DNA from 3 places in the Cedecea sp. NFIX57 genome. Region 1 is predicted to be linked to each of the others. Evidence: predicted binding sites of a transcription regulator. Region 1 holds the regulator's gene; each other region holds the start of a gene.
What was found. The regulator PurR, encoded in region 1, represses purine synthesis genes. The targets are predictions, from matches to a motif close to CANGCAAACGTTTGCNTG.
Positions count from the first base shown of each region.

Region 1 (4,252 bases):
CTTGTGAAACGCTAATATTTGCGAGTTGAATTCAAATTTTTTGCAGGCAAAAACATGTGGTCTGAATATTCACTGGAAGTGGTTGATGCTGTGGCTCGAAACGGCAGCTTTAGTGGCGCGGCCCAGGAGCTGCATCGCGTGCCCTCTGCCATCAGCTACACGGTGCGTCAGCTTGAAGAGTGGCTGGCCGTGCCGCTGTTTGAACGGCGTCACCGGGACGTTGAGTTGACCGCCGCCGGGGCGTTTTTTCTCAAGGAAGGTCGGTCTGTTATCAAAAAAATGATGGCAACGCGCCAGCAGTGTCAGCAGATAGCTAACGGCTGGCGCGGGCACTTGTCCATTGCGGTAGACAATATTGTTAAACCTGAACGTACCCGCCAGCTGGTGCTGGATTTTTATCGTCATTTTCCGGATATCGAATTACGCATTTCTCAGGAAGTGTTCAATGGCGTGTGGGACGCGCTGGCGGACGGACGGGTTGAGGCGGCGATTGGCGCCACGCAGGCGATCCCGGTCGGGGGGCGCTATGCGTTTCGGGACATGGGCGCGCTTAGCTGGCGCTGCGTGGTGTCTGCCGCTCATCCGCTTGCGCAACGGGAAGGTATTATTCTGGATGACGACATTCGTCCCTGGCCGTCCCTTGTGCTGGAAGACACATCCCGTTCTCTGCCCAAGCGTATTACCTGGCTGCTGGACAACCAGCGCCGGGTGGTGGTGCCGGACTGGGCGTCCGGGGCGGATTGCCTGATGGCAGGATTATGCATTGGCATGGTGCCGACGCACATTGCCCAGCCGTGGCTCGTCAGGGGCGACTGGAAGGAGTTAACGCTGGAAAACCCGTTCCCGGACGCGGCCTGCTGCCTGACGTGGCGGCAAGATGATGCCTCGCCCGCGCTGAGCTGGTTGCTGGATTATTTGGGCGACAGTGAGACGATGAATCAGGAGTGGCTGCAGGAGCCGGGTAACATACTTCCGGCTCCCGAAGAGGCTTAGCGGCGGTAATCGCGGAACGGGCCGTCGGCCACCGAGCGGCGTTCAATCAGACGCGGATGGACTTCAATCGTCTGCGACTCTTCGCGCTTATTAATGATGCGGTCGAGCAGCATGTTAAAGGCCGTTTCGCCCAGGCGCTCTTTCGGCTGGTGGATAGTGGTCAGCGCCGGAGAGAAATAGCGGGCGTTGCGCACGTTATCGTAGCCGATGATAGAAATGTCCTGCGGCACGCGCAGCCCCATTTCGTCCGCGGCGCAAATAGCACCCATCGCCATAATATCGCCGCCGCAGAAAACGGCAGTAGGGCGATGCGGTTGATTAAGCAGTTGCTGCATGGCGCGGTAACCGGACTCTGGTTCGAAATCACCCTGAACCACCCAGTTATCCGGCACTTTGATATTGGCTTCTTCAAGCGCCTTCAGGAACCCTGCATGGCGGCCGCCGCCGGTGTTACGCTCCAGCTGACCCGGGATAGCACCGATATCGCGATGGCCACGTTCAATCAGGTAGCGGCCTGCGAGGTAGCCGCCGTGGAAGGCGTTATCAACTACGGAGTCGGTAAAGTCGGCACGAGCTTCGCCCCAGTCCATCACTACCATAGGAATATGGCGGTACTCTTCCAGGGTTGAAAGCAGCGTATCAGGGTATTCGGAGCACATGACCAGCAGTCCGTCTACGCGCTTTTGCGCCATCATGGACAGGTACGCGCGCTGCTTTTCAAAGTTATTGTGCGCGTTGCCCAGAATCAGGGTGTAGCCCTTGGCGAAACAGCTGTTCTCAACGGATTCAATAATTTCCGCAAAATAAGGGGCTTCGCTTGAGGTGGCGAGCAGGCCGATAGATTTGGTGTGGTTGACCTTCAGGCTGCGCGCCACGGCGCTCGGCGAATAGTGCAGCTCTTTGATGGCCGCCCAGACGGCGTTGCGCGTCTCTTCCGCCACAAAACGGGTCTTGTTAATGACATGTGACACAGTGGTGGTGGAAACGTTTGCGCGCTTCGCTACGTCCTTAATCGTTGCCATTAGATGTCACTCCAGACCATATCGTAAACTCCTGATAACTCATGTGTTAAACGTTTGCCTTCGCTAACTCCTGGGGCAACACGTTGGTTGCAGGCCTGTCGGGGATGCGACATACAGCGGGAGGAGGGCGTTGCCGGGCGATACGCGGTAAATTAGCGAAGGATTTTGGCTTATCCCGGGGCAAAGTGGAAGAGGGAAAACCGATATCTGTGCAAATCCAGCAGGATTTTTATCGCTAATTGTGGGAAAATCACCCCACATACACTTTGTAGGGAAATAAAAGGAGCTTACGATGAGTACCGATCTGAAGTTTTCCGTGGTGACGACGGTTATCGTGCTGAGTCTGATTGTTGCCGGGGCGCTTACTGCCGTTCTGCACTGATTTACAAAGGGCCGCGAAAAGCGGCCCTTCTCTTAAACAGAAGAAAAGCGTTGCTTCCCTCCTTCGTATTTAACCGCTAAACATCAGCCCGCCAGGTTTTGCGCAACAAATTCCCAGTTGACCAGCGCCCAGAAATGGTCGAGATAGACCGGGCGCGCGTTGCGGTAGTCGATGTAGTAAGCGTGTTCCCACACGTCCACGGTCAGCAGCGGTTTTGCTCCGGTTGTGAGCGGGGTGCCTGCGTTAGAGGTCGAGACGATAGCCAGGCTGCCGTCGCTATTTTTCACAAGCCAGGTCCAGCCGGAGCCAAAGTTTTTGATGGCCGCTTCGGTGAACTGCTTTTTAAAGGCTTCCACGCTGCCAAAGGCGTGATTGATGGCGGCCAGCACGTCACCGGTCGGCTCCCCGCCGGCATTCGGCGCCAGGCAGTGCCAGTAGAACGTGTGGTTCCAGACCTGAGCCGCGTTATTGAAGATCCCGCCGTCAGATCCTTTCACAATCTCTTCCAGCGTTTTGCCTTCAAACGGGCTGCCTTTGATCAGATTATTCAGGTTAGTGACGTAGGTCTGGTGATGTTTGCCGTAATGGTATTCGAGGGTTTCGGCTGAAATATGCGGTGCCAGCGCATCTTTGGCATAGGGCAGGGCGGGTAGTTCGAACGACATGGCTTCACTCCTTGTTATTTTGTTTCACAATATAACTACAATTTGTGTAGTTATAAGGTTAGCAAATTACAGCTGAGTGAAAAAGCCAAATGAAACAACAAAATAAAACAGCCCGTTGCCGGGCTGTTAACATTTTAATCAGTTTTATTAGTCCTAAAGGGCGCGGAGAAGATTAACGAATAGTTTTCGGCGTCATCACCCGGCGAGCACCCACGTAGTGGCGCTGCCAGTAATCTTCGCTGAGGGAGGTGATCTGAATATCGCGACCGCTGCGCGGGGACTGAATAAACTTCCCGTTGCCGACGTAGACACCAACGTGATCGGCGGTGCCACGGCCCTGGGTACGGAAGAACACCAGGTCGCCGCTTTCCAGTTCACCGCGGTCAACGGAAGAGGCATCACGCAGGTGATACATTTCGTTGGCGGTACGCGGAATACGGATATTGACCAGATCTTTATAGGCGTAATAAATCAGCCCGCTGCAGTCGAAACCGGTGCGCGGGGAAGTGCCACCCCAGCGATACGGTTTACCAATTTGCCCCATCAGCTTGTTCATGGCCGTTTTTTGCGCTTTCTGCACGCGCACTTTATGCGCCTGCGCGATGGTCAGATTTTTTTCCGACTTCACCTTAACGCACTGCTTTTTATGCCCTTTACGATGGGTGCATTTTTCAGTGTAGGCAACGGTAGCGGAGGCTGGCTGTACGGCTAATTTCTGCGAGGTTTTTTTACTGCTGGTTTTAGCGAGGGTGCTGCTTTTGCCTGTGGTGGTGCGTTTAGCCACTTTGGCTTTTGCCGGCGAGGCGTCTTTTTTACCGGACTTCTTTTTGGTGGAGGCTGTGCTGACCTTCGGTTTTGCTTTCTCTTTACCCTTGTTGCTTTTACTGGTTGTTGTCTTTGCCGGATGGCCTTTTTGTGCAACAGGATGGCGGACGTGCTCAGACGCCTGTGCCAAAGGTGTATAGGGCAAAGCAAATAGCAGAGCACATAGCGTGATAGAGATTTTAGTTATCCGCGCCACTCGTCAATCCCCTGATAAATGAAGGCAAGATGCTAACCATCATGCCTGCGTATGATTTTTGCGAAACCCGACGATTCTAATGCAAAAAAGCCGATAATGTTAATAGGCAAATACTATTTAACGCTCAAAAGTGGAAGCTATAGCTAAAAAATTAACCATTCTCGGGAGT
Region 1 is NZ_FXAS01000026.1:64,782-69,033, forward strand. Features, by position in the region: gene punR (DNA-binding transcriptional activator PunR) at 55-993, shown strand; gene purR (HTH-type transcriptional repressor PurR) at 990-2,015, opposite strand; gene cydH (cytochrome bd-I oxidase subunit CydH) at 2,308-2,397, shown strand; gene sodB (superoxide dismutase [Fe]) at 2,481-3,062, opposite strand; gene B9Y90_RS19615 (C40 family peptidase) at 3,235-4,083, opposite strand.

Region 2 (4,252 bases), on a different contig from region 1:
TCGCCTCAGCCAGGGATTCATGTGCTTCCGGGCTCAGGGCGCCGATAGACATCGCCGCGGTATCAAAGCGTTTGAACAGCTCGGTTGCTGGCTCAACGTCTTCAATTTTGACGGACTCGTCCTGCGGATTCAGCGCAAGCATATCGCGCAGCGTGGCGACAGGACGCTCGTTAACCAGCTTCGCGTATTGCTGATAGTCGCTGTATTCGCCGCTCTGCACCGCTTTTTGCAGCGTTTGCACTACGTCCGGGTTATAGGCGTGGTATTCCCCGCCGTGAACGAATTTCAGCTGACCACCCTGATCCAACGGCTTACGTACCAGCCAGGCGCGTTTGGACAGGTTCAACAGATCCTGCTGGAAGTCGCCAAAGCCTGCACCACCGATGCGGCTGACCGCGCCCTGGAAGCAAAGCTCGGACACTTCTTTATGCAGACCCACCGCTTCAAACAGCTTAGAGCAACGGTAAGAGGCGATAGTCGAGATGCCCATTTTGGACATGATCTTGTACAGCCCTTTGTTGATGCCGTTGCGGTAGTTCTGCATCACGGTGCGGTAGTTTTTGTCGATAGCGCCGTTGTCGACCAGCTTCGCCAGGGTTTCATAGGCGAGGTACGGGTAGATTGCGGTCGCGCCGAAGCCCAGCAGCACGGCGAAGTGATGCGGATCGCGGGCGCTGGCGGTTTCAACAATGATGTTGGCATCACAGCGCAGGCTCTTCTCAACGAGGCGAGTCTGGATGGCGCCCACGGCCATTGGAGCCGGAACCGGCAGGCGATTTTTGGCAATATTACGGTCGGACAGCACCAGCAAGACAGTGCCGTTGCGAACCATGCGTTCCGCTTCGTCGCACAACGCCATCACCGTTTCGTGCAGCGACTTCTCGGTCACGTCATAGGTGATGTCGAGCGTATCGGCGCGATAGTGTTCCTCTTCCAGCGTGGTGAGCTGCTGGAAATCGGACCACAGCAGAATCGGCGATTTGAAGCTCAGGCGGTGTGCCTGGCCTTCTGCTTCACAGAAGACGTTCATTTCGCGACCAATGCTGGTGGCCAGGGACATGACGTGGGCTTCACGCAGCGGATCGATTGGCGGGTTGGTCACCTGCGCAAACTGCTGGCGGAAGTAGTCGTAAATAATGCGTGGTTGGCTGGAAAGTACGGCAAATGGGGTGTCATCGCCCATTGAACCCACGGCTTCCTGGCCATTTTCGCCCAGCACACGGATCACTGAATCCAGCTCTTCGCTGCTGTAGTTAAACTGTTTCTGGTAGCTGGCGAGCGTGTCGTCGTCGAGCTCCCGTGCGCCCACTTTTTCGTCCGGCAGGTCTTCAAACGGCACCAGGCGGCGAACGTTGTTCTCCATCCACTCTTTATACGGATGGCGGCTTTTCAGCTCGGCATCGGTTTCAGCGGAGTGCAGAATACGCCCGACACGGGTGTCGATAACCATCAGCTCGCCCGGGCCAACGCGGCCTTTCTCAACCACTTCATCCGGCTGGTAGTCCCAGATCCCGACCTCAGAGGCGCAGGTGATGAGCTTGTCCTTGGTGATCACATAACGTGCCGGACGCAGGCCGTTACGGTCCAGGTTACAGGCGGCGAAACGCCCGTCCGACATAACGATACCGGCCGGGCCGTCCCACGGCTCCATATGCATGGAGTTAAAGTCGAAGAAGGCACGCAGCTCAGGATCCATGTTCGGGTTGTTCTGCCATGCAGGCGGAACCAGCAAACGCATGGCGCGCACGATATCCATCCCGCCCGCCAGCAGCAGCTCAAGCATGTTATCCATGGAGCTGGAGTCGGAGCCGGTTTCGTTCACGAACGGAGCGGCGTCGTGCAGATCGGGGATCAGCGGCGTCTGGAATTTATAGGTACGTGCGCGCGCCCACTGGCGGTTACCGGTGATGGTGTTGATTTCACCGTTGTGCGCCAGATAGCGGAACGGTTGAGCCAGCGGCCAGCGTGGCACGGTGTTGGTGGAAAAACGCTGGTGGAACAGGCAAATGGCCGATTCCAGGCGCAGGTCCGCGAGGTCCAGGTAGAAGCGCGGCAGGTCAGCCGGCATACACAGACCTTTATAAATGTTCACCAGGTTAGACAGGCTGCAGATATAGAAGTCTTTATCTTCCTGGATGCGTTTTTCGATGCGGCGACGGGCGATAAACAGGCGGCGTTCCATATCACGAGGGCGCCAGCCCGCCGGGGCGTTAACGAAAATTTGTTCAATACGTGGCAGAGAGGAGAGGGCGATTTCACCGAGCACGTCTTTGTTCACCGGCACTTCACGCCAGCCAACAATAGACAGCGTTTCGTTTTGCAGCTCTTCTTCAACAATGCGGCGGCTGGCGCGGGCAAGCGCGTCATCCTGGTTCAAGAAAATCATGCCAACGGCATAGTTCTTGGCCAAACGCCAGTGGCGCTCTTCTGCAACAATGCGGAAGAAACGATCGGGTTTTTGCAGCAGCAGACCACAACCGTCGCCGGTTTTACCGTCGGCAAGGATGGCACCACGGTGCTGCATACGGGCTAGCGCGTGAATAGCGGTACGCACTACCTTGTGGCTAGGTTCGCCTTCTATGTGGGCGATCAGGCCGAAACCACAGTTATCCTTCTCAAGGGATTTATCGTACAACATATCAGTGAACCTCCCCAGGCTCTACGTTACTCCCAACCGTTTGCGCGTGGACGCAGCAAGGGCATGGCGACGGGGTTTGCGCATCATACGCTTGCCTCGCGTGTCGCCCTCTTAATGTCCAACGCATCCGGTGTCACAAGTGTTGAGGACTTGCTTTAGAGGGAATCTCAATTACTGCATAAATATGATGGGCACAGAACCCATCCAGAAAGCTTCCAGCGGATTTCCAACTTATCGGGAAAGAGCACACAGGTCAAATGGCATTCTTATTTATACAAAACTGTGCTAAGAGTGACTTAATATTATGAATTTAATGGTTTTTTGTTCTTTTTTGACTGTGGGGAAACGACGACGAACGCCGAGTGTTATGTGATCGTCCTCACTATCCGAAAGGCCGTGAAACTCCAGACCATGCTGGCATGAATGATATTGCCAGCATGATATGCTGCTTAATCCCCGTGAAGTGCAGCATGACACTGTTTTTCACCGTTCGTCATATTCTTTAAATAAAGGGCCGCATCATAAGGAAAAGTAATCAAGCCTGATGTGAATAGAGTTGCACTTATTTTGAGTTTATATGCAATAGGTAAGGCTGCGCCGAAGCGATTGATCCAGGTCATCGCCGGTGCGAGAAGAAAATGGCAGGCTAGTCCCCTTTTTCGGGACGGCCCATCAGATTATGCAGTTACAGAAATTAGTCAATATGTTTGGCGGCGATCTCTCTCGTCGCTACGGGCAAAAAGTCCATAAACTCACGCTGCATGGCGGTTTCAGTTGCCCCAATCGCGACGGTACGATCGGGCGAGGCGGCTGTACTTTTTGCAACGTGGCCTCTTTCGCTGATGAAACTCAGCAGCACAATTCCATTGCCGAGCAGCTCGCACACCAGGCCAGCCGTGTGAATCGTGCTCAGCGCTATCTGGCTTATTTCCAGGCCTATACCAGCACCTGGGCTGAAGTGCAGGTGTTGCGATCGATGTACCAGCAGGCGGTCAGCCAGACCAGCATCGTGGGGCTGTGCGTGGGTACCCGGCCTGACTGCGTGCCCGACAGCGTGCTGGATTTGCTAAGCGATTATCACGCTCAGGGCTATGAAGTGTGGCTGGAGCTGGGGTTACAGACGGCGAATGACAAAACGCTGCATCGCATCAACCGTGGGCACGATTTTGCCTGTTATCAGGAAACTACCCGCCGGGCCCGAGCGAGGGGGTTAAAGGTTTGCAGCCATCTGATTGTCGGTTTACCGGGTGAAGGCCAGCAGCAATGTAGGGACACGCTGGAGCAAGTGGTTGAAACCGGTGTAGACGGCCTGAAGCTACACCCTCTGCATATCGTTGACGGAAGCATTATGGCCAAAAGCTGGCGAGCAGGTCGCCTTGAGGGGATCACGCTGGATGAGTATGTCGTCACCGCGGGAGAAATGATTCGCCATACGCCACTTGATGTCGTGTTCCATCGCATTTCGGCTAATGCCCGGCGTCCAACCTTGCTTGCCCCTTTATGGTGTGAGAACCGCTGGGCCGCGATGGTGGATATCGACAAGTATTTGCTGGCGCACGGGGCGCAGGGGTCAGCGCTGGGCACGCCGTGGGATCTCTCAGTTCTTTCGTAAAT
Region 2 is NZ_FXAS01000008.1:99,458-103,709, reverse strand. Features, by position in the region: gene gltB (glutamate synthase large subunit) at 1-2,638, opposite strand, end outside; gene B9Y90_RS08755 (tRNA modification radical SAM protein MnmL/YtqA) at 3,318-4,250, shown strand.
Region 2: the regulator PurR is predicted to act here: its motif matches at 2,668-2,685, upstream of gltB (glutamate synthase large subunit).

Region 3 (4,252 bases), on a different contig from region 1:
GTATTGGGCTTTTTCGTTGTCTTCCCTTTGATTTCCATTCGCTTCGTTGACCAGTTGGGCTGGGCCGCTTTGATGGTCGGCATTGCCCTGGGCCTACGTCAATTTATCCAGCAGGGGCTGGGTGTCTTCGGCGGCGCAATTGCCGACAGACTCGGCGCTAAACCGATGATTGTCACCGGCATGCTGCTACGCGCCGCAGGGTTTGTCACCATGGGTATTGCCACGGAACCCTGGATGCTCTGGCTTTCCTGCCTGCTCTCCGCCATTGGCGGGACGCTGTTTGATCCGCCCCGCTCGGCGTTGGTCGTCAAACTGGTTCGCCCTCAGCACCGCGGCCGCTTCTTCTCAATTCTGATGATGCAGGACAGCGCCGGCGCGGTGATCGGCGCTCTGTTGGGCAGTTGGTTGTTGCAGTACGACTTCCGTCTGGTCTGTGCCGTCGGCGCCGTAATGTTTGTCCTTTGCGCGGCGCTGAACGCCTGGCTGCTGCCGGCCTATAAGCTTTCCACTATTCGCACCCCAATGCGCGAAGGTATGGGCCGTGTGTTCCGTGATAAACGCTTTATTACCTACGTCCTGACGCTAACCGGCTATTACATGCTGGCGGTGCAGGTCATGCTGATGCTGCCGCTGATGGTCAATGATATTGCCGGTACCGCGTCGGCGGTAAAATGGATGTACGCCATTGAAGCCGCGCTTTCGCTGACGTTGCTCTACCCTATCGCTCGCTGGAGTGAAAAGCGCTTCCGCCTGGAGCAACGCTTAATGGCAGGTCTGGTGCTGATGACGGTGAGCCTGATGCCTATTGGCCTGGCGTCCAACTTACAGCAGCTTTTCGCCCTGATTTGTACCTTCTACATCGGCTCAATCATCGCTGAGCCCGCTCGGGAAACACTAAGCGCCTCGCTGGCGGATGCCCGAGCACGCGGCAGCTACATGGGATTCAGTCGTTTGGGCCTGTCGCTGGGCGGCGCGCTAGGTTACACCGGCGGTGGCTGGCTGTTTGACGCAGGGAAAGCCCTGCAGCAGCCAGAATTACCCTGGGCCATGCTCGGCATCATCGGCTGTATCACCCTTGCTGCCCTGTGGTGGCAGTTTAGCCTTAGACCCGTTGAGCCAACGATGCTGGAGCCCGGCGGTCAGGGATAATTTTCTCTTATCGTCTTTTTCCGGTAGCCGCTCCCGCCGTGCCGCATTATGCTGATAAAACAAGGCACGGCATTGGAGCCGCTATTTTGAGGAAGCCTATGAAGAAGATTGTTTTTGCCGCAGCATTGATGCTCAGCGGCCTGCTCGCCGGATGCAACCAGTTAACGCAGTACAGCGTGAGTGAACAGGAAATCAACCAGTCGCTGGAAAAACACAATAACTTCTCCAAGGACATTGGCCTGCCCGGCGTGGCTGAAGCCCATGTGGTGTTAACCCATTTAGTCAGCCAGATTGGACGGGAAGAGCCGAATAAAATTACCCTGACCGGTGATGCCAATCTCGACATGACGTCGCTGTTTGGTAACCAGAAGGCCATCCTGAAGCTCAAGCTGAAAGCGCTGCCGGTGTTCAATAAAGAGCAAGGTGCCATCTACCTGCAGGAAATGGAGGTGGTTGATGCTCAGGTCGAACCGCAAAAAATGCAGACCGTGCTGCAGACCATGATCCCTTATCTTAATCAGTCCCTGCGCAGCTACTTCAATCAACAGCCTGCTTATATCCTGAGCGAAGATCGCAGCACAGGTGAGTCGCTGGCGAAGAAATATGCCAAAGGCATTGAAGTCAAACCCGGTGAGATAATCATTCCGTTAACGGAATAGCCCCTCTCCCTCAGAGCCGTTTCTGCGCTCTGAGGGTTTTGTGCAACATGTACAACATAAGGGGTGCAAACGATAACGTTTCCCCTTATCCTTAGTGCCCGGCATAAAACCAGCCCTTGATGACTGATTTCCCTCTCACGCCGGAGCACATTGATGACCGCATTACCTCAGGTATTAAAAATCCGCCGCCCAGATGACTGGCATATTCACCTTCGTGACGGTGAGATGCTGAAAACCGTGGTGCCTTACACCAGTCAGACCTATGGCCGTGCGATTGTCATGCCCAATCTTGTGCCTCCTGTTACCAGCGTGGATGCCGCTATCGCTTATCGCCAGCGCATTCTCGATGCTGTCCCGGCCGGGCAAAAGTTTGAACCGCTGATGACCTGCTACCTGACCGACACGCTGGATCCCAACGAAGTCGAACGCGGGTTCAATGAGGGCGTATTTACCGCCGCCAAGCTTTACCCGGCGAACGCCACAACTAACTCCGCTCACGGTGTAACCAGTACCACAGCCATCCTGCCAGTGCTTGAGCGTATGCAGAAAATTGGCATGCCGCTGCTGGTGCACGGCGAAGTCACCCATGCTGACATCGATATTTTCGATCGCGAAGCGCGCTTTATTGAAACCGTCATGGAGCCGCTGCGTCGCCAGTTGCCTGATCTGAAAGTGGTGTTTGAGCATATCACCACCAAAGATGCCGCCCAGTATGTGAAAGAAGGTAACTCGCTGATTGGCGCGACTATCACACCTCAGCACCTGATGTTTAACCGCAACCACATGCTGGTGGGAGGGATTCGCCCGCATCTGTACTGCCTGCCTATCCTGAAACGCAGCGTCCACCAGGAAGCCTTGCGCGAACTGGTTGCCAGCGGCTGCGATCGCGTATTCCTGGGTACAGACTCTGCGCCTCACGCCCGCCATCGCAAAGAAGCCAGCTGTGGCTGCGCCGGCTGCTTTAACGCGCCTTCCGCGCTGGGTGCCTATGCGACGGTATTCGAAGAAATGAACGCGCTGCAGCATTTTGAAGCTTTCGCTTCGCTGAACGGCCCGCGATTCTACGGCCTGCCGGTCAATGAAGATCATATCGAACTGATTCGCGTCGCTGAGAAAATGCCGGAGCTGATTGAAGCCGGTGACGACAGCATCGTACCGTTCCTGGCGGGTGAAGAAGTCGTCTGGTCGGTTAAAGGCTAAATTTCCCCCCCCTGTTGCTTACTGGAAAGTTAACCTGTATAAATATCCAGTATATTATACAGGGGGTCGTTATGCGTATTGAAGTGACTATAGCCAAAACCACACCGTTGCCGCCAGGGGCTATCGACGCCCTTGCCAGTGAGCTTTCCCGCCGTATCAATCAACATTTCCCCGACACCAGCAGCGAAGTGCAGGTACGTTATGCCTCAGGCAATAATCTCTCCGTGCTGGGCGGTGCCAAAGAAGATAAAACGCGAATCAGCGAGATCCTCCAGGAAACCTGGGAAAGCGCTGACGATTGGTTCTCTGCCGACTAATACCCTCAAGTATGTTGGTACTTTTTTGCCGGGTGTCGCCATCCGGTTTTTTTATTCCCCTCGTCGACTTGATTACTTTTTAAACACCACCAAAGTCTTTCCTGCCTTTCTTTCTCATTACTTCGAAATAGCCTGTCGATTTATTGTTCGTTTTTCCTGAATAATGCGGAAAAAGTGTTACCAGGTAATTATTTCATCCCCATGAAGGCCGTAGTATTGATATACTTAAGTCGCTTCACGATAAATCACGCATGAACCTCACTAGCCGTTGTCTTTAAACACGTATAAAAGGGGTTATGATGGAAAAAAATAGTGATGTTATTCAGACTCATCCCCTCGTCGGATGGGATATCAGCACCGTCGACAGCTACGACGCCATGATGCTGCGCCTGCATTACCTGACATCCAATAATCAGAAGCACGATGAAACCGAGATAGGCCAGACGCTCTGGCTGACCACCGATGTCGCCCGGCAATTTATTTCCATCCTTGAGGCCGGGATAGCCAAAATTGAATCCAGTGATTACCAGGAAAGCGATTATCGCAAGCATTGACGACACATGCTTAACAATGGCCACAGGCACCCAACGGGGTGCCTTTTTTATTTTAAGCGTCACCGTCAATTGCATCGTTCCGGTGAATTAATTACCCTGCTACAGATAATTTTCCACAGAGAAAAGTTTATGAACTATGACCTCATCATTGTCGGCAGCGGCTCCGTCGGTGCCGCCGCAGGCTGCTATGCCACACACTCGGGCCTGAAGGTACTGATGATCGACAGCGGCCACCCGCCGCACGATCAGGGCAGCCACCACGGCGACACCCGCCTGATGCGCCATGCTTATGGCGAAGGTGAAAAATATGTCCCGTTGGTCCTGCGAGCACAAAAACTGTGGGATGCCCTGGCTGAAGCCAGCGGCGAGAAGC
Region 3 is NZ_FXAS01000015.1:44,716-48,967, reverse strand. Features, by position in the region: gene mdtH (multidrug efflux MFS transporter MdtH) at 1-1,149, shown strand, start outside; gene B9Y90_RS14450 (lipoprotein) at 1,248-1,808, shown strand; gene pyrC (dihydroorotase) at 1,962-3,008, shown strand; gene dinI (DNA damage-inducible protein I) at 3,080-3,325, shown strand; gene bssS (biofilm formation regulator BssS) at 3,625-3,879, shown strand; gene solA (N-methyl-L-tryptophan oxidase) at 4,009-4,252, shown strand, end outside.
Region 3: the regulator PurR is predicted to act here: its motif matches at 1,877-1,894, upstream of pyrC (dihydroorotase).